One region of the Rhizobium sp. Nf11,1 genome, then DNA from elsewhere that is predicted to be linked to it. Evidence: riboswitches for the same ligand, from Rfam matches in the RefSeq annotation. Region 1 holds a riboswitch; the other holds the start of a gene.

The links. Region 1 has a riboswitch for FMN ahead of ACQ7C1_RS06285 (DMT family transporter). Riboswitches for the same ligand answer to the same signal wherever they lie in the genome.
Region 2: it holds a riboswitch for FMN, as region 1 does, so the genes downstream of both, ACQ7C1_RS12155 (6,7-dimethyl-8-ribityllumazine synthase) here and ACQ7C1_RS06285 (DMT family transporter) in region 1, are expected to answer to the same signal.

Annotation. Positions count from the first base shown of each region.
Region 1 is NZ_JBOBHU010000003.1:135,472-149,866, reverse strand. It holds gene lon (endopeptidase La) at 1-1,249, shown strand, start outside; gene hupB (DNA-binding protein HupB) at 1,456-1,731, shown strand; FMN riboswitch at 1,848-1,999, shown strand; gene ACQ7C1_RS06285 (DMT family transporter) at 2,183-3,091, shown strand; gene ACQ7C1_RS06280 (esterase-like activity of phytase family protein) at 3,184-5,382, shown strand; gene ACQ7C1_RS06275 (aldo/keto reductase) at 5,573-6,559, opposite strand; gene ACQ7C1_RS06270 ((R)-mandelonitrile lyase) at 6,702-7,103, shown strand; gene ACQ7C1_RS06265 (class I SAM-dependent methyltransferase) at 7,109-7,714, opposite strand; gene ACQ7C1_RS06260 (hypothetical protein) at 7,878-8,240, shown strand; gene ACQ7C1_RS06255 (glutathione peroxidase) at 8,366-8,914, shown strand; gene ACQ7C1_RS06250 (hypothetical protein) at 8,939-9,151, opposite strand; gene ACQ7C1_RS06245 (hypothetical protein) at 9,624-10,100, opposite strand; gene ACQ7C1_RS06240 (hypothetical protein) at 10,312-10,698, shown strand; gene ACQ7C1_RS06235 (helix-turn-helix domain-containing protein) at 11,404-11,856, shown strand; gene ACQ7C1_RS06230 (DUF2293 domain-containing protein) at 11,932-12,315, opposite strand; gene ACQ7C1_RS06225 (hypothetical protein) at 12,312-12,518, opposite strand; gene ACQ7C1_RS06220 (hypothetical protein) at 12,585-12,851, opposite strand; gene ACQ7C1_RS06215 (hypothetical protein) at 12,862-13,056, opposite strand; gene ACQ7C1_RS06210 (hypothetical protein) at 13,332-13,928, opposite strand; gene ACQ7C1_RS06205 (hypothetical protein) at 13,995-14,395, opposite strand, start outside.
Region 2 is NZ_JBOBHU010000006.1:250,075-264,469, reverse strand. It holds gene ACQ7C1_RS12230 (ATP-binding protein) at 1-198, opposite strand, end outside; gene ACQ7C1_RS12225 (GNAT family N-acetyltransferase) at 285-818, shown strand; gene ACQ7C1_RS12220 (Vgb family protein) at 1,101-1,730, opposite strand; gene ACQ7C1_RS12215 (helix-turn-helix domain-containing protein) at 1,758-2,978, opposite strand; gene ACQ7C1_RS12210 (DUF899 domain-containing protein) at 3,092-3,889, shown strand; partial or broken gene ACQ7C1_RS12205 (hypothetical protein) at 3,907-4,116, shown strand; gene ACQ7C1_RS12200 (SDR family oxidoreductase) at 4,177-5,184, opposite strand; gene ACQ7C1_RS12195 (LLM class flavin-dependent oxidoreductase) at 5,460-6,482, shown strand; gene ACQ7C1_RS12190 (LysR family transcriptional regulator) at 6,667-7,572, shown strand; gene ACQ7C1_RS12185 (MFS transporter) at 7,532-8,824, opposite strand; gene ACQ7C1_RS12180 (winged helix-turn-helix domain-containing protein) at 8,821-9,471, opposite strand; gene ACQ7C1_RS12175 (adenylate/guanylate cyclase domain-containing protein) at 9,653-10,750, opposite strand; gene ACQ7C1_RS12170 (hypothetical protein) at 11,086-11,310, shown strand; gene ACQ7C1_RS12165 (GCG_CRPN prefix-to-repeats domain-containing protein) at 11,389-11,697, opposite strand; gene ACQ7C1_RS12160 (SRPBCC family protein) at 11,872-12,318, opposite strand; FMN riboswitch at 12,703-12,845, shown strand; gene ACQ7C1_RS12155 (6,7-dimethyl-8-ribityllumazine synthase) at 12,925-13,359, shown strand; partial or broken gene ACQ7C1_RS12150 (VOC family protein) at 13,506-14,193, shown strand; gene ACQ7C1_RS12145 (DUF1194 domain-containing protein) at 14,335-14,395, opposite strand, start outside.

The DNA.
Region 1 (14,395 bases):
AGCCGAAATCCGCGGTCACCGCCGCACCTATATCGGCTCGATGCCCGGCAAGGTCATCCAGTCGATGAAGAAGGCGAAGAAGTCCAACCCGCTCTTCCTGCTCGACGAGATCGACAAGATGGGCATGGATTTCCGCGGCGACCCGTCCTCGGCCTTGCTCGAAGTGCTCGATCCGGCGCAGAACTCGACCTTCATGGACCACTATCTGGAAGTCGAATACGACCTGTCGGACGTGATGTTCATCACGACGGCGAACACGCTGAACATTCCGGCGCCCTTGATGGACCGCATGGAGATCATCCGTATCGCCGGCTACACCGAGGACGAAAAGCGTGAGATCGCCAAGCGGCACCTGCTGCCGAAGGCCATCAAGGAACATGCGTTGCAGCCGGAAGAGTTCTCGGTCAGTGACGACGCCCTGATGGCGATCAGTCAGCAATACACCCGTGAAGCCGGTGTCCGTAGCTTCGAACGCGAACTGATGAAGCTCGCCCGCAAGGCGGTCACCGAGATCATCAAGGGCAAGACGAAGTCCGTTCACGTGACGGCCGCCAACATCGCCGACTATCTGGGCGTCCCGCGCTTCCGCCATGGCGAAGCCGAGGGCGAGGATCAGGTCGGCGTCGTGACCGGTCTTGCCTGGACGGAAGTCGGCGGCGAGCTGCTGACCATCGAAGGCGTGATGATGCCGGGCAAGGGCCGCATGACGGTTACCGGCAATCTGAAGGACGTCATGAAGGAATCGATCTCGGCGGCGGCTTCCTACGTCCGCTCGCGCGCTGTCGATTTCGGCATCGAACCGCCGATGTTCGAAAAGAACGACATCCACGTGCACGTGCCGGAAGGTGCGACGCCGAAGGATGGCCCGTCGGCCGGCGTCGCCATGGCAACCGCCATCGTTTCGATCATGACCGGCATCCCGGTCAACAAGCATGTGGCCATGACCGGTGAAATCACCCTTCGCGGCCGGGTGCTGCCGATCGGCGGTCTCAAGGAAAAGCTGCTTGCGGCGCTTCGCGGCGGCATCAAGAAAGTGCTGATTCCGGAAGAAAACGCCAAGGACCTGGCGGAGATTCCGGATAACGTGAAGAACAGCATGGAGATCATCCCGGTCTCGCGGATGGGCGAGGTGATCAAGCATGCGCTGATCCGTCGGCCGGAGCCGATCGAGTGGGATGGCACGGTGGAAACGCCGGTCATCACGTCGGTCGAAGGTCTCGACGATTCGGGCGCGACCATAGCGCATTGAGCGGCATTTGCCACATTTGAGCCCTATTCGCGCAAAAGACGAGAAAAGGCTGGCGGAAACGCCAGCCTTTTTTGTGAAAACGTCATGGAGACGCTTGCTTTTCCTTGATTTGCAGGGCTTTTGGGTTTTCGGCGGGCCTGATGAAACCTATTCTGCGCCTAGCTTAGATTTGAGTCGTTTCATACCATTTAGAAAGGGGTGGAAACATGAACAAGAATGAACTCGTGTCCGCAGTGGCCGAAAAGGCAGGACTGACGAAGTCTGACGCGGCTTCCGCTGTTGACGCGGTTTTCGACGTTGTCCAGGCCGAACTCAAGAACAAGGGCGATATCCGCCTCGCTGGTTTCGGCAGCTTCACCGTTTCTCATCGCGCTGCAACGAAGGGCCGCAACCCGTCGACCGGCGCTGAAGTCGACATTCCGGCCCGCAACGTGCCGAAGTTCACGCCCGGCAAGGGCCTGAAGGACGCCGTCAACGGCTGATTCATCATCCGCCGGCCGTAAACGAGAACGGCTGAGCAGGTTTTCGAGGGGTTCGGCGCTGCCGGACCCCTTTTGTTTTGCCGCTTGCCGTATGCAGCGCTTTGTCTTACCAACAATGCTGTTCTCAGGGCGGGGTGAAAGTCCCCACCGGCGGTAAGGGCTGTGGCCCGAGCCCGCGAGCGCCTTCTCAAGCTTCGGCCGGGGAAGGGTCAGCAGATCCGGTGCGATTCCGGAGCCGACGGTATAGTCCGGAAGAAAGAGAATGAGCATGGCCGTGAGCGGGCAGGGGACTGCCGGCCCCTGCGCGCCGTCGCCTCATGCGTCCTGATTTATGTTGGTCGCCTGCATAATTCCTTAAATCGGAATCGATTTAAGGATGAATTATGCAGCAATTAAAAGCGCTACAGCGTCCTTTGCGCGTCTGGAAAGACGCGCGGCGCTGTAGTTCTGGATGGAAGACATGAATCAGATTTCCCTTACAATGCCGCGTTCTCGCGCCTTTGCCGGCGCTGCTTTCATGGTGCTTGGAGGCGTGGCCTTCTCGCTGCTCAACGTCGTCACCCAGTGGCTAACCATGAAACTCGCCTTTCCGCCAGCCTCCGCAGCCTTCTGGCAATATGCAATCGCCTTCCTCTTCTCCTTGCCTTTCCTGCGCAAATCAGGCCTTGCGGCGATGCGTACCGACTATCCCCGGCGGCACGTCGTGCGCGTCCTCTTTGCCGCGCTTGGTGTCGAAGCCTGGGTTTCCGGTCTTGCCTCAGTGCCGATCTGGCAGGCGATCGCGCTGGTCATGACCTCACCCTTCTTCATCATTCTCGGCGCCCGCCTGTTCCTCGGTGAGCGCGTCGGCCCGGCCCGCTGGGCAGCGACCGGTGTCGGCTTTGCCGGCGCGATGATCATCCTCCAGCCATGGTCTGATAGTTTCACCTGGGCAGCGCTCCTGCCGGTGCTCTCGGCACTGCTGTGGGGTGCCTCCTCGCTCATCACCAAGGGCCTGACCGGTATCGAGAGGCCAGAGACCATCACCGTCTGGCTGTTGGTGCTGCTGACGCCGATCAACGGCGGTCTGGCACTTGCGGCGGGCTTCGCCGTACCGACAGGCACGACACTCGCGCTCTTCCTTGTGGCGGGCCTCCTGACGGTCGTGGCGCAATATCTGCTGACCCTAGCCTATGCCAGTGCTGACGCCGCCTATGTCCAGCCATTCGATGATCTGAAGCTGCCGCTGAACGTGCTCGCCGGCTGGCTGTTTTTCGGTTATGCGCCGGCCGGTTATCTGTGGCTGGGCGCCGCGCTCATTCTTTCAGCGTCGCTCTTCATCATGCAAAACGAGATGCGCCGGGAAAGGCAGCCGGCCTGACGCCGACCTCTGAAAACTCGCGGACTGTCATGTCTCTGTCATGGCAGTCCCGCAAAACCCCTCTATTCGATCTTTCGACATTGGGGGATTTCATGACAATTTTATCGCGCAAGGCAGCGCTCGCTGCCGTGCTTCTCGCATCCGTTGCCGTCCCGGCCGCGGCCGAGCCGGTTTTCAACCGCATCGCCTCCTTCCCGGTCGCCCAGAACCTGCCTGCTGACAAGGACAAGCTGTCGCCGACATCCGCGGAAATCATCACCGCGACCGACGACGGCAACACACTGATCTATAGCGACAGTCCGCTCGGCGCGATCGGCTTCATCGACATTACCGACGCCAAGGCCCCGAAAGCCGCCGGCGCGCTGATGATGGATGGCGAGCCGACATCGGTTACCTCGAGCGCCGGCAAGGCGCTGGTTGCCGTCAACACCTCCGAAAGCAAGGCCAAGCCCTCAGGCCGTCTCGCAATCGTCGACGTGGCGACGAAGAAGATCGAGAACATCTGCGATCTCGGTGGCCAGCCGGATTCGATTGCCCTCAACAAGGACAAGACGCTCGGCGCCATCGCGATCGAAAACGAACGCGACGAAGAGGTCAATGACGGCAAGATCCCGCAGATGCCGGCCGGCGAGCTCGCCGTTTTCCAGGTCAACAACGGCACCGTCGACTGCGGCGCCATCAAGCATGTGGCGCTGAACGGTCTCGCCGGTGTTGCCCCTGAAGATCCGGAGCCGGAATTCGTGGCCTTCAACGGGCAGAACGAGATTGCGCTCACGCTGCAGGAAAATAACGAGATCGTCATCATCGATGCCAACACGGCTCAGGTGAAGACCCACTTTACCGCCGGCAGCGTCGATCTCTCCGGCATCGACACGAAGCGCGACGGCGCCCTGAAATTCTCGAGCGAATCGAAAGGCGTCCTGCGCGAGCCGGATGCCGTGAAGTGGCTGGACGACAACCGCCTCGTCGTCGCCAATGAAGGCGACTATCAGGGCGGCTCGCGCGGCTTCACCATCTTCGACAAGACGGGCAAGGTCCTCTACGAATCGGGCGCATCCTTCGAACGCGCCGTCGCCCATATCGGCCATTATCCGGAAAGCCGTTCGGGATCGAAGGGCGTCGAGCCGGAAGGCCTCGAAGCCGCCAAGTTCGGCGATGACCAGTATTTCTTCCTGCTTGCCGAGCGCGCCTCGGTCGTCGGCGTCTATAAGGATACCGGCGCCGACCCCGAACTCGTGCAGCTTCTGCCGTCGGGCATTTCGCCGGAAGGCGGGGTCGCTATCCCCCAGCGTAATCTCTTTGCGACCGCAAATGAACTCGATCTCGGCAAGGACGGCGGGGTGCGCTCGCACGTGATGATATACGAGCGCTCGGAAGGCGAAAAAGCCTATCCACAGATCGTCTCCGCCGAGAAGGACGGCGACCCGATCGGTTTCGCAGCGCTTTCGGGTCTTGCCGCCGTTCCCGGCAAACCGGGCATGCTCTACGCCGTCAGCGACAGCTTTCTGGGCTCGCAGCCGACGATCTACACGATCGACGCCACCAAGAAACCGGCTGTCATCACCGACGCCCTCGTCGTCAAGCGTGACGGCGCTCCGGCCCAGAAGCTCGATATCGAAGGCATTGCGGTCGCAGCCGACGGCTCCTTCTGGCTCGCCTCGGAGGGCTATAGCGAACGCCTCATCCCGCACGCCCTCTACAACGTCAATGCCAAGGGCGACATCAAGGCCGAGATCGCCCTGCCTAGGGAACTCGCCGCCAACGAAATCCGCTACGGCTTCGAGGGTGTCACCATTGTCGGCACCGGCGACGATGCCACGCTCTGGATGGCCGTCCAGCGCGAGTGGGGTGACGACGAGAAGGGCTTCGTCAAGCTCGTCTCCTACAATCCGAAGAAGAAGGAATGGGGCGCAGTGCGCTATCCGCTCGACAAGACGGAAAGCGGTTGGGTTGGCCTGTCTGAGATCTCCGCCGACGGCGACAGCGTTTACATCATCGAGCGCGATAATCTGGTCGGCGACGCCGCCAAGTTGAAGAAGCTTTACAAGGTGGCGATCTCGGAACTGAAGCCAGCCAAGCTCGGGGGCGAGCTGCCGGTCGTGAAGAAGACCGAAGCGCACGACTTCCTCGGCGAACTCAAGGCCGCGACGAACGGCTATGTGCTCGACAAGCTCGAAGGCTTCACCTTCGACGCCTCCGGCAAGCCATACGCTGTCACCGACAATGACGGTGTGAGCGACTCTTCCGGCGAGACCTTGTTCTTTCCGGTCGAGCTGAGTGCCACGAACTGAAGGTTGCCCCTCACCTAACCCTCTCCCCGTTAAAACGGGGCGAGGGGACGTGCCAAGCGCAACGTCGAGGTGAAGGAAGCACGTGCGGCATATCCCTTCGCCCCGCTTGCGGGGAGACGGTGGCGGCAGCCGGATGACGGGCCGCTCTCGGCTCGCTGCAGCCTTCAAAAAAAAGCGACTCGCTCCAGCCTCACCAGCGCTGATGCACATGCGGCGCGATCAGCCGATTGTATATCTCGCGCGTCGCCACCATGACATCGGGCGAGAGCGGCGCGAGATCGGCTGCGGCCGCATTGGCTCTCGCCTGTTCGGCATTGCGGGCGCCGGGGATGACGACAGTAACGGCTTCAGCCATCAGGATCCAACGCAACGCGAAGGCGGCCATGGTGGCGCCGGCCGGCACCAGCTTGCGCACTTCCTCGACCGCCTGCAGCCCGACCTCGAAGGGTACGCCGGCAAAGGTCTCGCCGACATCGAAAGCTTCGCCGTGGCGGTTGAAATTGCGATGGTCGTCGCTGGCAAACTGCGTCTCGCGGCTGATCTTGCCGGAGAGAAGACCACTTGCCAGCGGCACGCGCGCGATGATCGCCACATTCCTGCGACGTGCTTCCTCGAAGAACAGATGGTCGGGGCGCTGACGGAAAATGTTGTAGATGATCTGGACGCTGACGACGCCGGGATATTCGATGGCCTTCAGCCCGTCCTCGACTTTTTCGACGCTAACGCCATAACCCTTGATCTTTCCGGCCTTCTGCAGTGCGTCGAGGCCCTCGAAGACCTCAGGCAGGTAAAGCACCTCGCGCGGCGGGCAGTGCAACTGCACGAGATCGAGGCTGTCGACCGCGAGGTTTTTGAGGCTGCGGTCGATGAAGCCTTGGAGATTGGCCTTGGTATATCCTTCCGCGACATGTGGGTTGAGGCGGCGGCCTGCCTTGGTTGCGACCATCGGGCGCTCGCCGCCGCGCGTCTTCAGAACATCGGCAATGATCTTTTCCGAGCGGCCGTCGCCGTAAACATCCGCCGTGTCGATGAACGTCATACCGGCATCGAGCGCGGCGTTCAGCGCCGCCCGCCCGTCCGCCTCGCTGATATTGCCCCAGGAGCCGCCGATTTGCCAGGCGCCGAAGCCGACATTGGTGACGGTGAACGGCATGCGGCCAAAAGCATGGTGTTTCATGAACATCTCCTAGGTTATGAAAGACACTGGCCTATCAGGCGGGCAACTGTGCGGCAATTGCCGATCCGGTCTTGATCGGTCGCCTCGATCAAATATCGTCCGGAGACAAGGCTTCAACGCTATTGGATGGAAAGGAACGATCATGGAGATCAAACCCGCTGGCTCCAGCCCCTCGACGAAGCCGCCGGCCGACTATTTTACCGGCGCCGTCCGCCAGGATCCGCTGATCGAGCCGCCGGCCCCGGCCCGGGTGAGGGCAACCTCCGTCACCTTCGAACCCGGCGCCCGCACGGCCTGGCACACGCATCCGCTCGGCCAGACGCTGATCGTCACCTCAGGCAAGGGCCTTGCCCAGAGCTGGGGCGGGGAGATTCGCGAGATCCGCGCCGGCGACACCGTCTGGTTTGCGCCGGGCGAAAAACACTGGCACGGCGCCGGCCCGGAGACGGCGATGACGCATATTGCCATTCACGAGGCATTGGACGGCAGCCATGTCGACTGGATGGAAAAGGTCAGCGACGAACAATATTCCGGCAAGGCGTGAACTGATCAAAGGCGCTTCAGGCAATAGGAAAAATGCGCGTGTGATTCGACCGTCAGGAATTCGAATTGCCAGCCATAATCCTTGCAGAATTTCGTAACCGCCTCGACGACACCGTAGACGATCGGTTTGACGGTGTTGCCGGTGCAGAAATCATGGCCGGCAATGCGTCCTGTGCGCTTCACCTTCCTCTCGCAGAGCAGGAGCTCCTGCCAGGTGAGCTCGAAAGAATGATCGGTGTCGATATAGGCCCAGTCGAGGAAGTCATCCTCGAATTCGGCGAGCTTGTCGAGCGATGTGCCTTGCATCAGGTGCAGCCGGCCAGCCTCGATCTCGGCCGCGAAATTCGTGTGAATCGCGTCGAGCCCGGAGCTGTAGCGATCCATCGACCAGGGATCGATGAGATAAAGCTGGGCCGGGCGATTCTTTTCCAGGATCTCCGCCGTATACTCGCCGAAGGCCGCCCCCACCTCGACGCCGATGCCGCCATTCGGGATTCGGTAGAGCAGTTCGCCCCGATCCGGCAGCAGCCGGGCGTTTTCTATATGATGGGCGCTGAGCGGGGTGCGCGGCATGCTCGCCCGCAGCGCCTGCCTTTCTTCACGTGTCTTCATCTTTGATCTCGGGATTGGGGCGGCTGACGGCCCTGGTGCGGTTCGAAGGGAACGTAGGAGCAGCCGAGGCGGATGACAACGGCATGACAAGAATTTGCTTCTTGCGGACAAAAGGTTAAGTTTCACCTGTGAATGACGAAAGAGCCCTGGGAGGAGCGACTTCATGAGACGGATGTGGCCCGAAGAGTTCAATGCCATCATTGCCCATGCCGAAGAAGTGATGCTGGAATCATCCGCAGAAGCAGGCGCCGGCGAGCCGCTGCACCGGAAAGCGCTGAAGGCGCGCATCGCCATGGAAGATTACGAGCGAATCTGGCCGCTCGCCGAGATGCGCTTCCGCTTGGGCGAGGGGCCGTTCGCCGGCAAGGCCATCACGCTCATCACCACCAACCCTCATTATCATCCCTGGCATCCAAAGGATGGCGGCAGCGTCGAATCCGTCTCGGACAGCGGCCGTCACTACAAGACGGATTATCTCGTCGTCCATTTCCTACTCGATGACGTACGGGAAACCTCGCCCGCTTGACGGGCTATCCCGGTGTCGCCAAACGGCGACGCCGGGATGCTGACGCCGAGTTGATCTTCACCCTGATGACAATGACGGCGATATTGCTAAGCTCCCGGAACGATCCGTGCCAATTGGAGGTTCCCATGACGGGCAATGTGCTGGATATTCCGGTCAAGACGGTGGATGGTCGACAGACCACGCTGAATGAATACAAGGGCAGGGTGCTTCTGATTGTCAACGTCGCCTCGAAATGCGGGCTCACGCCGCAATATGAGGGGCTCGAAAGACTCTATGGCGAAAAGCGCGGGCGCGGCTTCGTCATCGCCGCTTTCCCCGCCAACGACTTCAAGGGCCAGGAACCAGGCACGGACGCCGAGATCCTCGATTTCTGCACCACCACCTATGACGTCACCTTCCCGATCTTTTCTAAGATCTCGGTCAAGGGCGAGGCCCAGCACCCGCTCTACCGGCAGCTGACCAAATCAGGCGTGAAGACGACGGGCGAGGGTCCGATGCGCGAACGCCTGAATGCCCACGGCATATCAGGCGGCGACGAGGACGACATTCTCTGGAATTTCGAAAAATTCCTGATCGGCCGCGACGGCAAAGTCGCCGCCCGCTTCGCGCCCGATGTGACGGCAGATGATTCGCGGCTGGTTTCGGCGGTGGATCAGGAGTTGGCGAAGGGATGATTTGCCGGCAGCCGAGCAGGATCTTCAGATCCCGAGGACGGTCACAAGCGGAGGCGTAAAGTCCTTGAAGCCCAGTATCGGCTGGTCGCACCTTCTGTCAAACTTCGTCTTCGGTACGTGGCGCTGGCATTTCGGATTCGTCTTGAAGGCGTATCCGGGCAGGCTGACATAGATGGAGCTTGGCGTGCAAAGGGCAATCGCAATGCACAGCGTCAATGCGGAGCATAGAGTTCTCATGGCACCCCCCGGCGCGGTAAGCCTTCAAGCGCGGAGACTTCCGGGCGACGAATAGTCTCATTTTCGCCCGCCCTCATCCATTCGCCCAATAGGAGGTGCGCGGAGGCTGGAGTAGTCCGTTTTGGTGGAACCTGGCTTCCCAGACGGCGCCGCATTTGACCTGCCGGACAGCTATACTGTGCCGGAATGTCTTGCCGAATGTCGGTTCGCGTTCATGTAAGACAGCTTCTGCAGAGGCAGATAGCTGCATTGAGCCAATCCGCGGCAGATCACTGCGGCTCGACATTACTCTTCGAAACTCAAGAGGAAAAATGGTGGGCGATGAGAGACTCGAAAACTCGAAACTCTCACCGGCGCAATAGATAAGCCTCTGAAAGATATTGATATAATCACTATTAGTATATGCTAATTTGTGACCTTGTGACCGGCGCTATTTTGTGATTTTTTTCGCAAAATTAGGCCTCCATGTGCGCTATCGGAACACTCGATTTAACAATTTCACTATTCCGGCTTGAACTATCTCGCGTGTCAGTGCTGTGAGTGGGTATTCGCCAGCGGGGCCTGACATGCTGGGAGTGCTTTCGAGGAACCGAACTTTCTTGCTATGGACTTCCGCAAATATGGTGAAGGACGGATTCTTCTGAGAGTGTCGGGGCTCGTCTTTCGTGATAATCACGAGGCTTACGCTGGCGGGCGTGGTCTGGCCAGTTCTCTGATTTTCCACCCGTTCGGCCTTGCGGTCTATCCGGAAATCGTAGCCCTGCGATTTGATATATTCGCCAATCTCATTCATGACTGGTTGGATAATGCTGTCGATTGCCTCCGCGAACTCGGCCTTGAATTTGGCTTCGGCACTTACCACCGCTTCTTTCTGAACCTGACGCGCCTGCTCCGCCTCGCGATGGCGATTGAAAATGTCGTCCAAAGACTTCTTTACATTGTCTTCCATGGTAGTCTCCAATGAGGTTGCCATCGTGGACCTTCACACGCACGAATCAGCGCGGCAGGCTTTCAATTAACCTATTCCCTGCCTGCTACCGCAAGGTCATCTATGTTCCTATTTTGTCCCAGTTTTCTTGGAGTGAATGCAACATTGTGGTTATGAGGGTGGATCTACCCGGAATACACTCGTTCCAGAACACGAATCAGGGATTGAAGCCATGGACATTATGGGGGCGCTCGCCCTTGCCGGTCAGAGTGTGAAGCTCGTCAAAGACCTTAGAGACTTGGAACGGGGTCTGGATGCCGCCAGTTACAAGTCGAAGATGGCTGATCTCTACGGCAACTTAGCCGATATCAAGATGGCACTGTCTGATGCAAAGGAAGCGCTGCACGAGAAAGAAGCCGAGATCAAAAAGCTCAAGGACGACATACGGGCATTAAAATCTGGGGAAACGTGTCCTTTATGCCAGACCGGCAAGATGAAAGTCATAGCGGTCGTCGACGATCCACTATTCGGTGTTTTCGGCGCGAAACAACATACTCTACTTTGTCAGAACGCAGACTGCGCGCACCGAGAAACGCGCCAGATTGATCCAGGGAGTTAAAATGAGCACGCAGTATTTTTACTACACATATTTGTCCGACGCTGGACCAGTGACATTGTTGCCCGAGGGTTCGGGATACACGGTCATAATCAATCGAGAAAAGCTTGGCAGCTACAGAAGCCTTGAAGAGGCCTTCTTGGCGGCCGTAACGGGCAATACCTCCGAGGCATGGTCTGGCGGTCGTCTAATCGACCTCGATCTACCAGGCGACATTGACCTTTGGCAGAAGAGGCTTTTCGCGACAATTTCGAGATTGCGCGCGGCGCCTTAATAACTCGCGAGGGGAACCGATCAGCCAGATTTTCGTTTACACCACGCAGCATTACCTATATAAAGTATAGGTCAGACTATAAAAAGGCGCTGCATGGGAACGGTGGTTCGTATGGACGCTGGACGGCCTAGGAAGCTGTCACGCGACCAGTTTAAGGATGAAGTGGTGCAGATGGTAAAAGCGGGGCGATTCTCCGTTTCCACCCATCTGAAACGAGATCATCCGGAGCGAAACATCTCGCATGCAGCGATCGCAAAGTGTCTGGAATCGGGGACTGTCCAGTGTGATCCTTATTTGAACATAAGGGGAAACTGGCAGGCTGAAGTATACCGGCATGGGGCTGGAGAGGCCCTAACAGTGGTTGCCGTGATTGAATGGGAAAAGCGCGTCATCGTTATTACTGCTTACTGACGCGATGCTTGGGAAGGTGCAGAATGCCTTATCACTACACGGAGTCCGGGCTCGACAACGTGGTGCTTGTGAATGGTTACGAAGTCGAAAATCACCCGGAATATGGAGAACTTGTTTCGATCAACAATATCCGCGGATTGCATGACGCAATTGGCTTGGAGATTGTAAACCTCACTCGACCGCTTAATGGCGCAGAATTTCGGTATCTGCGACTTGAGCTAGACCTGTCTCAACGCGCTCTGGCGACTGTGCTTGGGACCAATGAACAATCTATTGCTAAATGGGAGAAAGCCAGGACCAAAGCCGTAGCTAACAAGGCAGCCGAGCGTTTCTTGCGCGTCATGTATCTGGAGCATTGCGATGCTGAATCGAAGGTTGGGATCATGATCAAGCGTTTGGCGGAGCTGGACTCGCATATCGGCGACATGGAAATGCGTTTAGAAATGCATGGATCTGACTGGTCGAAAGCAGCGTAATAAAAAAGCCCGCCAACCGGCGGGCTTTTAACTTTCAGGCGGGGCTGTTCCGTGTCGCCGCCTTTAGATGCACAATCAGTCGCCCAAGCGATCCATAATGATCTTGTCGGTCGCGAGTAGCTCAGTCGCGAATTCCCTCGGAGCAATCCGCTTCTCAACTGACCGCGCAATCAGTTCGGCCCGCTGTTTCTTCCAGCTCCCAATTATGGCGTTGACCTTCGGCTGCACCCGTCGCCGGGCTTCCTTGCGATCGATCCCGACTAGAAGCATCTGGTCATAGTCAGTCATGTAATGGCGAAGCACGTTCTGCATGGTGATGCCTACGGCCATACCAAGGGTTGCGCCTTTCCAGTTCTTCTTCGCGATCTCGGCGACGAAAAACGCAATTGCAAAGTCGGGGCATCCTGGGTGCTGGCAGCGGAAGTGCTTTTCAATGTCTTCCGGCTTAAACTTGGTCATGGCGCACCTTTGCGTCGGTTCTCGACCACATCAAAAATCGCACTTGCGATGCTGTGAGACCATTCAAGGATATCGCGCTCTTCCCACTCGGCGGGCGTCATTCTTCGAGCGGTGGCGAGTTCCGCGCAAACAGTAACCCCGAGAAGGCCAATCATAAGGTCGTCGGCTTCTTTTGGCGTGAGCCCGTCGTATTTAATGGTCATGGTAGCTCCTGAACGGGATAGACCCGCCACCGTCGGCGGGCCCACTACTTTGGAGACGCACGTCTTTTAATCGAGCGGTTGCGCGGCACGATAGGCGAGAAAGCCAGCCTTCAGATGCTCAAGGTTTTCAGCCACGGTGCGGAACCGTTCGATGGCCAAATCAAGTTCCGCTACTGGCTCTGGCTCTGCCGTGATGATGGCGCGTGCCAAGCTGGCGAGGACTTCGTCAATGTCGAAGTAGTCGTATCCGTCGAGGTATGCCGCTTCCACCGTCTCGCCTTCGACTTTCGTGCGGAGATACTCGCGGAACAGTTCCTTATCGGTCTTGCTCATGGCCATTTCCTTATGCGGCGAGGGGCGCATGCTCGAAAGCTTGTTCAGTCAAACAGGTGATCGGCCAGAGGCCGAGATTACCGAGCACTTCAACTATACGAGAGCGGAGATCGTCAGGCGCTGCCGGTTCGAACGTCCGGGCAATCGCTTCGAGGCCGGCGAGGGCGAGATTGTAGCGGTCGAGGTCAATAAATTGCTCCTGCATGGTGGAGTCTCCTTGGTGCTTGCTAACAGCAACACGGATGATTCAACGTTAATGATTTGGCAAGCATGTTTCGGTTTAACTATTTGAATTCAAATTAGAATAAGTAAATACTTACTTACTCCTTCCACAAAAACACCCCTACGCCATGCAAACGTAGGGGTGTCCAGGGTGAGATGTTAGCAAACACCCTTTGTCAGCCGCAACGCCAATAATGACTGACATTCGTGGTTATATAGCAGGCTCGCAGCGGGAGCGCGTCGGGTAGCGCCCTAAAGTTAGAAAATGGCCTTGTCTTGAAGCGCCTTCACGGCCATTTCCTTATTTTCCCTGCGCTTGTTACGCTTCCGCTCTGCCTCTTTGTCGCGGATTGCTTGCTGCTCGTCCGGCGACAATAGAGCAAATTCCTTCTGCTTGCGGCTCTTGTAATCGCGTTTCGCCGCCGCGTGGGCTTGCTGGCTATCGTCCTGCGTCTCGTGACGCTTCCGGGGGGTGATGGTCCGGCCCTCTGCTTCGGCGATCTTGCGTCGCTTCATCCGGCGATTGGCGTTGTAGTCGGCGCGGCCTTCAGGAGTTTTGCGATGCTCATCAATGGCGTCTAGCCCCTGTGCAATGTGGCCACCGCGCCGGTTGCGCTCGATATCTGCTCGATGCTTCTCCTGCCAAGCCTCAAATGCCGCCTTGTGTCGCGAACGCTGGCGCTGCTCGTCATAAGCCGCGATTTCGGCGATGTCGTCTTCGGTGAGATCGAAGCCGCCTGCCAATTTCGGATCAACCGGGCTGCTTGCCATGAAATTGGCCGTAACGTCGCCGGTCGCGTCCGGCTGGTCATTGTTCAGTAATTGTTGACTATGATCGTTTATCTTGCTATTCATTGTGAACAATCTGTCAATTGATTGTGGCATACAAACCCCGGCGCTAAGCACTCGCCGGGGTTTTCTTTATTCTGCGGCCTTTTCAATCTGCTCGGCAAGATCAATCGCAAGGTCGCCAGTCATGCTGACTTCGGGGCCGGGCATCGGTGCGGTGAGCTTGAATCCCCTGCCAAGGCGAATGAAACTATACCCATGCTGAACGCTGAAAACGCCAGCCTCACCGGCAACGGTTCCTCGAAGGGTGGAAGCGAGCGCTCGCGCGCTTTCCACGCTATAGGTCTTAGAGGGGCCGTCATCGATCTGGATCAAAATGCCATCTGCTACCCTGTGGACATTGAAGCCCGGAATTGCTGCCGGGATCGTGCCAGCGGCGATTTCGCGGCGGATCAAATGGGTGACGGCTTCAGTCACTGACAGGTCAAGCGCATTCGCGATGGCGTGAAGCTGTTCCAGGCGGCGCGGAGAGA
Region 2 (14,395 bases), on a different contig from region 1:
TCCTTGTCGCACAAAGTCGGCCTGGCGGCGCAAGTAGAGATCATCGACCTTCACGGCGGCGAGCCATGCAAATCCGCACAGCATCACGGCCGCCGCGCAGGTTAGCGCCACCAGGACGAGCATGATGTGCGATGTGAGCCTGACCTTCAATACTCGCAACCTTTTGATGGCGCCCGTTCCTTCGAAGTTGACACGCAAAAGTTGACGGACGGTGAATTATGCGCTTCGGTGCGGGTCTGCGACATGTCTGTCTTGGATATCTCGCTGTCTGCGAAGGAGAGCTTGTGGCCGCAACGACACCCAAAACGTCAGGCATCAGCGTCGAATCGATCACTGCTGCGCATATCGACAGTTTTCATCGCGCCTTGGACCTCGTCGCTCGGGAGAAAAAATATCTGTCCATGCTGGAAGCGACGCCCCTGCCTCAGACGCGTGAGTTCGTAAAGGGCATGATCGCAAAGGGCAATCCGCAATTCGTTGCCGTGATTGGCGAAGAGGTCGTCGGCTGGTGCGACATCAGCCGGCATTTCTTCCCGTCCCACGCTCATCGCGGAAAGCTCGGCATGGGGATTCTTCCCGACTATCGCGGCCAGGGGCTTGGACGGAAGCTCATCGAAACGACACTGAGAGCCGCGCGGGAAGCTGGTTTTGTCAGGATCGAACTCGATGTGTACGAGGACAATAGCCGTGCGATCGCACTCTATGAAAAACTGGGCTTCGTGCGCGAAGGCATAATCCGGCGCGCCGCGCACATCGATGGTCGGTTCATCGATGCGATCGGGATGGCGCTTTTATTCGAAGATGATGGGTCTGCATAAATCGGTGTATTCTCAGCGATTTTGTTTCCGCGTAACCAACTGGTTGGTGCCGGCACTCAAGAGAGCCTCATCCCCCTGGGCCGCAACGGCGAAGGTGGACGTGCCGGCGATGGGGGCGGCAAGGAGCAGCGTTGGGGCGGTGCTTCGAGGCTCCGCCTACGGGCTGCGCACCTCAGCATGAGGGGCTCGGGGGAATGCCGCGCCTTAACAGCTAAAGCAGACGGATATCGCGCCAAAGCTCCTTCTTGCAAGGAGCAGCACCCGCACCCGGCGGCGCAGCGCTCATGGCCGGCGCACGGCGCGGATCTTGCCGCTATTGCCTCCGCCACAGAAGAAGCAGCCTGCGCCGTCGGATTCGAGCCCGGAGACGCCGGCGCCTTCGGGCATGTCGAGCCGCTCCAGCACCTCGCCCGTCTGCGGATCGATGCGCCTGACGTCGCTGTCGTCGCCCTCCCAGGTGCCGTGCCAGAGCTGGCCGTCGACCCAGGTGACGCCTGTGACGACGCGGTTGGATTCGATAGTGCGCAGGATCTTGCCGGTTTCGGGATCGATCTGATGGATCCTGCGGCCGCGATGCTGGCCGACCCAGAGCGTGCCCTCGGCCCAGGCAAGGCCGGAATCGCCGCCATTGCCGGGCGCCGGGATGGTGGAAAGGATCTGGCCGGTCTTGGGGTTGATCTTGTGAATGACGTCCTCGGCGATCTGATAGAGGAACTCGCCGTCGAAAGCCGTGCCGGCATGGGAGGCGACCTCGATCGACCGCACCACCTCACCGCTTTCGGGATCGAGCGCGTTCAGCCTGTCGCCTGAGGCGAACCAGACATGCCGGCCGTCAAAGGTGACGCCGTGAACGCGCTCAGCACCCGGAAAGGGTCCATATTCACGCAGAATGGTCGCAGCCGATGTCTTCATGTCTTCCTCCATGTCGGTTGACTGATACTAGTCGCTCGGCAGTGGTCCCGGGAGTAACAAGATCGTCGGGAAAGAGGAGAGCGGCGGGCTCATCCAGCGGCGTGCCCGCCCGCGTCCGATCGCTTGCACCTTCTCCTCGCCAGCGAGCGCATCCAGCGCCCGCTGCACGGTGCGCGGACTGGTGCCGAGCGCGATTGCCAGCGCCGAACTCGACCACGCTTCGCCATCGGCGAGGAAAGCGAGCACCGCCGCATGCGGCCCTTCGACGAGCGGCGCAAGCACGGCAACCTCAGAAGCGCCGGCAGCGGAAAGGGCAAAACCGCGCTTGGTAGCCGAGACTTCCGCCAGGCCGGCTAATTCCGCGCGCAGCCGGCCGATCTCGACGCGCAGCCGGGCGCGATGCGATTCATCGGCATGCTTGCCGCGGAAGGCGCGTGTGATCAGCACCCCTCGCGACACATCCGCCGGCCAGGCTTCGGCAAGCGCACGAGCGAGCGCGAAAAGCACTGGCCGGCTCGCCAGCGGCACTACCGCGCCACCCGCGCGCACGACATGTCGGCAGGCATCGACGACGAGCGCGCCATTTGAAAAGAGCGCCTCCACCTCGGCAAGCAGCAGCGACCGGTCATACCCACGCGAAACCAGCCGCGCCGCCGGCAGATCGAGCACATGTCCAGCGGCTTCGACCTCCGCCGTCAGCACCGGCATATTCGCCCGCTCGGCCGCAACCTGTGCCCGTTCGAGTGCTGCGCGTGCCGCATGCGTGCGCAGGCGCCGAACGGCGATGCCGGCCGCAACAAGCTCATGGGCGGCCCGCAAGGCCGGCGGCAGCGGCGTCGGATCGAGCGCAGCCAGCGCCTGCTCGGCTTCGTCGAGGCGGCCGATCAGCATCAGCCGGCGAATGGCGATATTGCCGGCGTGGGCGGCGTTGATCCGGTCGCCATGCGCTTCCAGAAGCTTGCGCGCCGCCTCCAGCGCCTTCGGCGGCCAGGTGAGATCGCGCGAGACGAGCGCGATCTCTGCCTCGGCGACGACACAGCGGGCGCGGGCCACCGCCTCCCGCGGCCCGAAAGCGCGCGCGGCACTCTTCAACAGCGCCTTGGCGCGGATGAGATCTCCGAGCTGCGCCATGGCGATGCCGCGCAGCGCCAAGGCCGGCGCGTCGTCGCGCAGCGCCACCCGTTTCAGCGCTCCAAGCGTATCGCCAGATGCCAGCGCCTGTGCAGCGGCCGTAATCAGCGAGTCCATTCAAATCCCGTCACACTTGTCACTCCCGGCATTTGTCCTCCCGCCGTAATCTTCTTTCAACGGCAGGCAACCGCGCCGGATGCTACGACGAGAGACAGGCAAAGGAGAAGACCATGACGGCAATGCTGAATGCAACCCGCGATCAATGGCTGGCGGCGAGACTTGATTTGCTCGAGGAGGAAAAGGAACTGACGCGGCAAAGCGATGCGCTGGCGGCCAAACGCCAGCAATTGCCCCGTGTGAGGATCGAAAAGGACTACCGCTTCGATACCGAACGCGGCGAAGCTTCGCTGAAGGATCTGTTCGGCGGGCGTTCGCAGCTCCTGATCTATCACTTCATGTTCGGACCGGATTACAGCGCCGGATGCCCCTCCTGCTCCTCGATCGCCGACGGTTTCAACGGCTTCTTCGTCCACCTGGAAAACCACGATGTCGCCTTCTGGGCCGTCTCGCGCGCGCCGCTCGCAAAGCTTGAGGCCTTCAAGCGGCGCATGGACTGGAGCTTCCCCTGGGCCTCCTCGGCCGGCAGCGATTTCAACGCCGATTTCAGCGTCTGGTTCAGCCCGGAGCAGCAGCGTCTCGGCGAGATCGAATACAACTACCGTCGCGAACCGCCCGCCCCCGAACCGCCGGGGGGCAAGACCGTGCCGGAATGGCAGGCGCGCGGCAGCGACGAACCCATCGTCCAGATCGCTTCGATGACCGGCACCGACGTTCCCACCTACACCCGCGACCGGCCAGGCGTCAGCACCTTCGAACTCATCGACGGCGGCGTCTACCACAGCTATTCCAGCTATGCGCGCGGGCTGGACGGGCTCTGGGGCATGTACCAATGGCTCGACCGCGCGCCCAAAGGCCGCAACGAAACCGGCATCTGGTGGCGCCACCACGACCGCTACGGCAAGGAGTGACCGTCATGGCGCTGGCTGCCTCCGACTACCTCTCGCTTGCCGCCGCCCCGACATTTGCCATCATGGCACTGCTGACGGCCGCAACCGGCAGCCCCGACATGATCTGCATGACCACGCCGGATGCCCTCCCGATCGGCGGGATGGTGCCGATGTACCTGCTGATGAGCGGCTTTCATCTGGCTCCGTGGCTAAGGCTCGCCGGCAGTCAAAGGCTGGGCCGCAGATGATGGTTCAGCCCTCACAAGTCCGTTTATGGCGTGGGCAAGCACCCACGCCATCTAACCTGTCTACCAAAACCTGTGCCGACTGCCCAAGGCCAGCCGCCGGCGCGGGTACGTCCTCGGCCCAGCAGCCGCAAGCGCCAGCACGGCGACAGCGGCAAGGCCGAGGAGGAGCGGCGCCGAATATCGGCGCGGCGATCGCAGTCCGCCGTCAATGCGGGCGGTATCGGTGGAGGGCCGGTAGAGATTGCCATCGCTTTCGACGGCGCGCGGCGCCCGCTTGAAATAGGCAGCCATCAGCCGGCCGAGCGTCCTGGCGGCGAGATTAGGCGCCAGCAGATGGGCGAGCCGCGTCGCAGTTGTGACCACGCCGACGGTGGTGGTTGCGCGTGGCGATCTGGCGACGCCGACGATCGCCTCGGCGACCCGGCGCGCATCGAGCACCGGCGGCGGCGCGGAAACCTGGCGGCCGACATAATTGGCGCCGTGCCTGAGGCCAGGCGTATCGACGAAGGCGGGATAGACGTCGCAGACATGAATGCGCGGCTTGTCGGCGACCTCCGCCCGCAGCGCCTCGGAGAAGCCGCGCAGGCCGAATTTGCTGGCGCTATAGGCGGCCGCGAACGGTGCCGCCGCAAAGCCGCCGAGCGAAATCATGTTGATAAAGACGCCCCTGTCCTGCTTCAAGAAGATCGGCAGCACCGCATGGGCATCGTTCATGTGGCCGATCAGATTGGTGCGGATGATCTGCTCATGCGCCTCGATCGGCGTTTCCTCGAACCGACCGACCGCGCCGACGCCGACATTGCTCACCCAGACGTCGATATCGCCGAGAGCCTTTGCCCTGTCGGCCAGCGACCGCACGGCAGCAGGCTCGGTAACGTCGGTAACAACGGAAATCGCCTCCGCACCCAGACCCCGGCACGTCTCGGCAACCTTTTCCAAGGCCTCGCCGTTGCGGGCCGCCAGCACCAGCCTGCTTCCGCGCCGAGCGAAGGCCTCGGCAGTGGCCTGACCGATGCCGCTCGATGCTCCCGTAATGACGACCACTGCATTTTCGAGATTGATAGACATCGTTCCGCCTCTCTGTCCTGGGGAAAGCGCCGGCGCCACAGCGCGCATCCATCAAACACCTCCGTGAAAGCGGAGTTCCCGAATGACGACCGCTGCCAGCATACTCGGCCCGGGAAAAGCGACTCATTTCCCGATATTTGCGGGCATTGTCTCGCATCCCGCTTCTGCAAGAGTCGCCGGCCAAGCGCAGCGTTCCATCCGGTTACGATTGTCTTGCGCACCGAAACTATGCGATGACCAATCTACCAAGAGATGCAACGGATAAAAGGCGCGCCATGAAGAAGATCGGTTTTCTCTCGTTCGGGCACTGGACGCCCTCGCCCCAATCGGAGACGCGCTCGGCAGGTGATGCGCTGCTGCAGTCGATCGACCTTGCCGTTGCGGCCGAGGAGCTCGGCGCCGATGGCGCTTATTTCCGCGTGCACCATTTCGCCCGGCAGCTCGCCGCGCCCTTTCCGCTGCTTGCCGCCGTCGGCGCCAAGACCAGCCGGATCGAGATCGGCACGGCGGTTATCGACATGCGCTATGAAAACCCGCTTTACATGGCCGAGGATGCCGGTGCTGCCGATCTTATCGCCGGCGGGCGGCTGCAACTCGGCATCAGCCGCGGCTCGCCCGAACAGGTGATCGACGGCTGGCGCCATTTCGGCTATGCGCCGCCGGAAGGTCAGAGCGAGGCCGACATGGCCAGGCATCATGCCGAAGTCTTCCTCGAAGTGCTGCGCGGCGAAGGCTTCGCCAAACCGAACCCGCGGCCGATGTTTCCAAACCCGCCGGGCCTGCTGCGCCTCGAGCCGCATTCGGAAGGCCTGCGTGAGCGGATCTGGTGGGGCGCAAGCTCCAACGCCACCGCCGTCTGGGCGGCCAAGCTCGGCATGAACCTGCAGAGTTCGACGCTGAAGGACGACGAGACCGGTGAGCCATTCCACGTCCAGCAGGCCAGCCAGATCCGCGCCTATCGTCAAGCCTGGAAGGAAGCCGGCCACACGCGCAAGCCGCGCGTTTCGGTCAGCCGCAGCATTTTCGCGCTGGTCGACGACCGAGACCGCGCCTATTTCGGCTACGGCAACGACGAAGGCGACAAGATCGGCTTCATTGACGAGAAGACGCGGGCGATCTTCGGCCGCAGCTACGCTGCCGAACCTGACGTGCTCGTCAAGCAGCTTGCGGAAGACGAGGCGATTGCTGAGGCCGACACACTGCTGCTCACCGTGCCCAACCAGCTCGGCGTCGACTACAACGCCCACGTCATCGAGGCGATCCTCGCTCACGTCGCTCCGGCGCTCGGCTGGCGCTGACGGCGAGGCTTGGCGCGAGCCTTCTATATGCGCTGTGGTAATGCGAAACGGCAGCTGTCGTCGGGCCGGCATCATTTCGATGCGCCCGGGACCTAACTGGCGCGGTCGGCGTTGATGATGCGAGCCTTGAATCGGTCACGTCGCGACCGACTTAAAGCTGCAGTCGAATCTCTCGAGTTGCCTCATGCCGCGCACGAACCTGAACGACATCCTGATCTTCATGGCCGTCGTCGATGCCGGAAGCTTTATCGCCGGGGGGCAGGCCATGGGCCTCTCCCGTTCGGCGGCGGGAAAGGCCGTCACCCGCCTCGAGGAGCGGCTCGGCGCGCGCCTGCTCAACCGTACGACGAGGACACTCAGCCTGACTGATGAAGGACGAGTGTTCTATGACCAGGGGCTGCAGATCCTGGCATCGGTCGACGAGGCGGAGGCGAGCATTGCGGGGCGAAGTGGTTTGCCGCGAGGCGTGCTCAGACTTGCCGTTCCCGATGTCTTCGGGCCGCTGGTCATGCTCCCTTTACTCGAAAAATATCTTCGCACGTGGCCCGACGTGCAGGTCGAAGTGAGCTTCACCGATCACGCGGCCGACATCGTCGAGGATGGCTTCGATCTGGCGATCGGAATTGGCGCGAAGTCGTCGGCCGCCGACAGCCGATTGATCACGCGCGTGATCGCCAGTGACAAGGTGCTGCTCTGCGCCTCGCCCTCCTATCTCACCGAACGCGGCGTCCCCAATGATATGGCGGATCTGGCCGCCCATGACTGCCTGTTCGTCACCAGCCGCGGCCAAAGGCAGGGCTGGCGCTTTCGCAGCGGTGGCGGCTGGATCAAGGCGCAGGGGCGCAGCCGCCTGAGGCTCGACAGCGGTGAAGCCCTCCACGACGCTGCCCTGGCCGGCTTCGGGATCGCTCTCCTGCCGAACTTCCTCATTGCCGCCGATTTGACCGCCGGCCGTCTCCGGCAAGTCCTCCCTGATCTAGAAACCGACGACACGAAAATCTTGGCGCATTATTCCGACAAAGGCGTGTTGGAGCCGCGCGTCCGCTGCTTCATCGATCTGTTGATCGAGGAATTCGGAGGTCAAGGCTAGGCCCGCGCGGCGCTGATGCCACCGCCTTGTCAAAACCGCGAAAGCTCTTGAGCGCCAGCGGAGAGAGGGTCGCGGCGAGGTAAGCGAGGCCGCAGAGGAGCAGCGCCGCGCCAAGCCCTATTGTGCTGATCAGCGCGCCACCGACGAGGCCGCCGAAGGGAATGAGGGCGAAGCAGAGGGCGGTGTTCATCGCGGTGACGCGCCCGGTCAGCGGTTTGGGGATGCGCTCGAACATCACCGCCGACAGGATCGGGTTGAGGAAACCGGAGGCAAAGCCTGCGATTGCGAGTGTTGCAAAGACGGAGCCGAGCGGCGCATCCACCGCGAGCACCAGGAAGCGCGGAAATCCGGTCAGGAGGAAGGCCACGGTATAGACGATCAGACGCGGCATGCGCTCGCCGATAACAGCGGCAATCGCCGCGCCCGCGATGGAAGCGCCGGAGAAGGCGGCGAACATCGCTCCGAGCAGCTCCGGCCCATGCCCGGCATTCTTCGTCCAGACGGGCAGCAGCACGGCGTGATAGGCCTGATCGAGCAGATTGGTGATCGCCACCATGGTGACAATGCTGACGAGCACGGCGTCGCCGCGCAGAAAGCGCCAGCCTTCCCGGAGATCGTCGAGATAGGATGACGTTCTGCCAGGCCGCGAGTCGGGCGCGGTTGGGATCTTGGGAACGCGGGCGGTGCCGGGTATGCCTGATGCAACGACCAAGGCAGCCGCAGCGAAGGTGGCGGCGTTGACGAGGAGCGCCTGACTCGGGCCGATCAGTCCGATCAGCGCGCCCGCGCCGGCCGCACCCACCGTCGAGGCCAGCCGCTCGATGGCGCTGGAGACGCCGGTCACCTGTTCGAGCGGCACTTCGGCGAGGGTCGCGATATCGGGAACCATCGCCTGCTTGGCGGCATCGGAAGGCCCGCGCAGCACACCCATGGCAAAGACGAGGGGCAGCAGCACCGGCACGGTCAGCACAGCGAAGAGATCGAGAAGCGGCACCAGCCCGACCGCGATCACGGAAGCCGTGTCGCAGATGATCGCGATGCGCTTGGCACCGATGCGGTCGATCAGCGGCCCGCCGAGCGCCTTGGCGAGCACATAAGGCAGCATCTCCATCATCGCCGTCAGCCCGGTCAGCACCGGGCTGCCTGTGGCGCTCAGCACCAGCCAGGGGATGGCGATGGTCGATAGCCGGGTGCCAGAAAATGAAAGTGTTTCTGCGGCGGCAAGCGCCAGGAATGGCCTGCCTTCTCTCACCGCTCGTCCTCCCGCTCGCGGTGCGGCAGCCGGCCCGGATAGGGGAAGGCGTGCAGCATGACATAGAAAGGAACCATGCCAGGATTCCGGGACGCCGCCTCCCCCAGCGGCGGGGCGGCCCGCATCGCTTCAAGGATGATGCCTGTCAGCCGCTTCGTCAGGGCCTCGGCCTGTTCCGCCGTCATTGGGATGATGATGTCGTCGGCCGCCGTCGCCCTGCGCCATTCCGCCGGCAGCTCGGCATATTCCTCCAGCGCCTGCTGCATCTGGCCGACCTGCAGCGAGAGAGCCGCCTGGTTGAAGGCCATGTCGAGATCGAGCGCTTCGCCTTCGGATTCGCTCGGGGGAACCGAGGTCAGCTCGTGGCTGGCGCGCCACCAGCGGTCGCGCCGCGAGACATGCGGCGCTTCCTCGATGAAACCGTATTGGGCGAGCTGGCGCAGGTGATAGCTCGTCGCGCCGCTGTTCAGGCCTAACCGAACGGCGAGCTGCGTCGCCGTGGCGGGACCGTCGATCCTCAGCATGCCGAGCATGCGCAGCCGAACCGGATGCGTCAGCGCCTTCAGCGCCGTCGGTTCGGGCACGACCCGGCTGACGGTGCGCGAGGCAACGGCATCTGCGGCAGGTTCGGAGTTCTGCTCCTTCATGACCCCATCATATATTCGCAAACACAGTTTTGCAAAGATTTCTTTGCAAATTTCTCCTAAGGTGTTTGATCTCCGGCAGTGGCCAGAATGATCACGCGCCAGTGCGAGCGATTAATAATCATGATTCTTGTGAGCGCCGAACATGGCATGGCAGGCGCATTCGGGCAGGCCATCTCAGGGCTCAATCCTCAGCCAAAGTGAAGACGGCGCAAGGCTCGGCGATGCCGCGCAGGGCGTGCTCGCCGAGCGGCGTCAGCGCGGCCTGGGTGTTCGCCGCCACGGCGCCTGAGATCAGCACGCTGTGGCCGAGCGGCTTGCAGAGCCCTTCCAGCCGGCTGACCAGATTGACCGCCGGGCCGATGGCGGTGAAGTCAAGCCTGTCGGCGGCGCCGATATTGCCCCAGAGGATTTCGCCGAAATGCAGCGCGGCGCCGAAGGGCAGCGGCGCCAGCCCCTGCGCCCGGCGCATCTGGTCCAGATGGGCCATACCGGCGCGGCTGGCTGCAACGGCCCGGAGCGCCGCCTCGCAGGCCTCTCGATCAGCTCCGGCCCCATTGCCGGAAGCAGCAGTGACGGGAAAGATCGCCAGCACGCCGTCGCCGATGAATTTCAGCACCTCGCCGCCGAAGGCATGTACGGCGCCGGCGACGCGGTCGAAATAAGCGTCGAGCGCGGATATCATCGCCTGCGGCTCCGTCACTTGGGAAAGCGCGGTGAAATCCCGCAAATCGGCGCAGAGAAGAGCGGCGCGAATGGTTTCGCCGGTGCCCCGAGCAAGCGCACCCGACTGAACGCGAGCCGCACTGCGCCGGCCGAGGTAGGCTTCCAGCAGCGCCGCCCGCGCTTCCCGCGCCGCAAGGGCTGCGAGCGGCGCCGCCGCAAAACGCGCGACGTCCTGCAGCCGCGCGGCTTCATCGGGAGAAAATTCGTCCGCCCCTGCCCCCTTGCCGATGCCCGCCCAGCCGAGCATGGCGCCGTCCCGCGAAGCTCCAATCCTCTCCTCCCAAACCGGCCCGAGCCCGGCCAGCCATTCGCGCCCGGCATCGCTTTGCGGTGCGGCGGCAAACCCCAGCGCCTCGATGACGGCTCCGGTTTCGGCCCGCCACAGCCAGCTACGCCGCGCTATGATCGGATGCGGCACCGAAAGTGTCAGCGCGCCGCCAGAAAGCCCCAGGCCGTCGGCCAGCAGCCGGCGCCCGAGCTCGGCCAGAAACCGTTCGGGGCCGGGGGAAGCCGCAGCCTCGTCAATCAGCCAGGCAATGGAGGAAGGCAGATCCATGGGTTAACATTGGCATTGCAACAGGACGCGGGCAACCCCGGGACATCAGCCCGACGGACACTCCTGCGGCCTCTCAGGAGGTCTCCTGCCCTGGCCAGATACTCGGCAGAGGGCAGAGCACGACTGACTTCATCGGCCAACTCAGGACACCTGTGGTGGATTTCCTATCGGCACTTGCCCCCGCCGAGTCCCTCCGCAACCCTGTCAACCCCACCTCCCAACAAGTCTGTGGAAAACCATTCATCACAGTGCAAAACAACCCAATAAACACCTTTAAATTGCGCGACATTGGCTCGTTTATGTGCGAACTTGTCATTAGCGATTGAGGGGTTGCTATGGGCACGACATACTGGCCGAAAGACCCGCTGGACGGGAATGACATGACCCTGCTGACGTCGATCCTTCGGCGCTGGTGCGCGCGTTATGGGATCGAGTTTACAGCCGAAGAAAGCAAACGGAAGGCGAAGGAACTCGTCGAATGGTTCGAGTTCGGTGTCAAGGATCCGGCCGAGCTCGAAGAACTGATCGACGGAAAGCACTGGCTCGTCAGCCGCATCTGAGCGCAGTCGTTATTTCAGCTGATAAAGGCCGGGCGAAACATCGCACCGGCCCTCGTTCGCCTGCCTCTGTCAAAAGTTTTAGTAGTCATCGCGCCAGCGGCGTTCGCGGTCCCAGCGCCGTTCATAGCGCCAGCGCGGGCCATCCCAATCGCGATGACGCCGCTCCCAGCCCCAGCGGGGCGGACCGCCATAGAAAGCTACAGGCGGCGGGCGGCGCCAGTTGCGCCGGCATTCGCCCCAGCGGGTCAGATGCCAGCCGCGACCACAGGCGTAGTCGACCTTTGTGACAGTGCTCTCAACCTTGATTGCCCCGATCGGCATCGCCTGAGCTGTGCCAATCGAGAGGCTGCCAGCGAGCAAGGCAGCCGCGATAGAAAGTGCCTTCATCGAAAACTCCATTTCATCCAGCCGCAATCACCTTAGGACCGCCAAATTGAACTGGAGATGAACTGTGCGTTCATGTTTGTGGACGATAAAGCAGCACTTTTTTTGACCGCAGCGGACCGTTCTTCCCGTAGCGCCAAGCGCTTGGGGAGCATCCTGCCGCCTGCCGAAAACCGTTCATGTCCTGCCGTAAAAAGGATCTGGACCCGGGTCCCGCCCGGCCGCGACTTCCGTGAGCCGGCCGAGATAATGCGCCCAGCCTTCCTCATGACCGGCGCATTGCTCGGCACTCGGCAGCCCGCTATGGGTGAGCCGCAAAAGCGTTCCGCCTCCCTGCTCGATCAGGTCGATCTCGACCAGGCTCGATCCCGGCGGCACCACCTCGCTACCATCCCAGCCGAAGCTGTAGGCAAGCCGATGCACCGGCACCACCTCGCGAAACGAGCCGCGCGCAAAACGGGCGCCGGTAACGTTGACGAGATAGAGCCCACCCGGCTCCGGCTCGACCTCGGCCTCCGTCCCCATCCAGCGCAGGATCTTCTCCGGATCGGTCATCAGTGCAAACACCGCTGCCGGCGGCGCCGCAAGATGCGCCTCGCGGCGCACGACGAAAGATTCTGGCATGGATCTCTCCCATGGTTGCCGCCCCGGTTCGGGAACGACGTATCATGCTGTATTGACGTGGGTGTCCTCAATGGGAGCATGTAGGCGGAAGCGCGCGCTGAGCAAGGGCGGACACCCCGAACGCCCTTACCGTGAGACCCTCACCAGCCTCGGTGCGAAACCTCCGACCTCCCTCATGCTAAGGCGCGTAGCCCGCATGGCGGAGCCTCCAAGGACGCACCGCAACGCTGCTCCTTCCATCCCCCAACGGCAGCGCACCCGCCTCGTCTTGCGAGGCCCCTGCGGGGCACCTCATCAGGATGAGGCTCTCTTGGGGTTGCAACCCGCACCCATCCGAAACCATCTTACCCTATTGCCAGCCCGCCGCCTTGCCCCTATTGTCCGCGCCGTTCTCAGGGCGGGGTGAAAGTCCCTACCGGCGGTATGCAGTTTCGATTGCGAGCCCGCGAGCGCCTTCCTCGGAAGGGTCAGCAGATCAGGTGAGATGCCTGAGCCGACGGTCATAGTCCGGATGAAAGAGAACGTGCGCTGCTGCTGCCCTCCGGGCTGGCTACAGATGCTCGTGATCGCCTTGGGTGATGTGTCTGTACGCCAAAGGAGATTACCATGACACCCACCCGTTATGCCTTCGTCAAAGCCGGCTGGCACGCCGATATCGTCGACCGTGCGCTCGAAGGTTTCCAACAGCTTGTTCCCGCCGAACAGATCGACGTATTCGACGTCCCCGGCGCCTTCGAAATGCCGCTGCTGTCGCGCGATCTTGCCGCGAGCGGGCGCTATGCCGCCGTTATTGCCGCCGCCTTCGTCGTCGATGGCGGGATCTACCGCCACGAATTCGTCGCCCAGGCCGTGGTCGATGGCCTGATGCGCGCCGGCATGGATACCGGCGTGCCGGTGCTGTCGGTCTCACTGACACCGCATCACTATCAGGAAACCGAGCATCACACGCAGATCTACCGCGCTCATTTCGTCGAGAAGGGCCGCGAGGCTGCGCGCGCCGCTCTGATGATCGGCAAAACGCGCGCCGCCCTTGCTGCTTGAAAGCTAGCGCAACAGACGGCGGGATGGCCCGCCGTCTTCTTCCCGTCGACTGAAGAATTGATTCGACGCTCCACCCGCGCTGTGGTCCACTCGATACCGACATGTATCGCCATTCTTAATGCGTCCAAACCTCAAGGGAGCTGAAGATGAGCAATGCAATGCGCAGTGAACCCCCAACCGAATCCGTGAAAACACGACCGGTCGACACCAAGCTCGAGGTGGTCGTCATTCCCGTTTCCGACGTCGACCGCGCCAAACGTTTTTACGAGAGCCTTGGCTGGAGGCTCGACGCCGATTTCGCCAATGATGCCGATTTCCGCGTGATCCAGTTCACCCCACCGGGCTCCGGTTGCGCGATCATCTTCGGCAAGAATGTCACCGCCGCCGCTCCCGGCTCCGCCCAAGGCCTCTATCTCATCGTCTCCGACGTCGAGGCCGCAAGGCGCGATCTCATCGCCCGCGGCGTCGAGGTGAGCGAGGTCTTCCACGATGCTTCAGGCGTCTACGCCGGCAAGGACGAACCCTATCTCTTCGGGCGCCTGCGCATCGCCGGCCGCGACCCCGACCACCGCAGCTATCGTTCCTTCGCCTCGTTCAAGGATCCCGATGGCAACGGCTGGCTGTTCCAGGAAGTCACCACGCCTGCCGGGACGCATCGACGCCGATGAGACCGCCTTCTCGACATCGAGCGACCTCGCCGCCGCCCTCCGCCGCGCCGCCGAGGCTCACGGCGAACACGAGAAGCGCAATGGCGGCAAACACGACGAGAACTGGCCGGACTGGTACGCCGAATACATGGTCAGCGAACAGGCCGGCAGGCAGCTGCCGTTATAGGTGGCGGCACGGAGCAGCCGCCTTGCCCGTCGGCACCTCAAGGTGAGGCAATTCGAGCGGCAGATGCTTTCTTCTTTGCTTTATCGGTATGCCATGTGACAACCACACGGCATACCCTCTCCGGGCTCATCAGGTCGCGACTCACCGATCGAATATATCCCGCCACTGCTTCTCGCCGATCAGACAGTCCGACGTCGGCGCG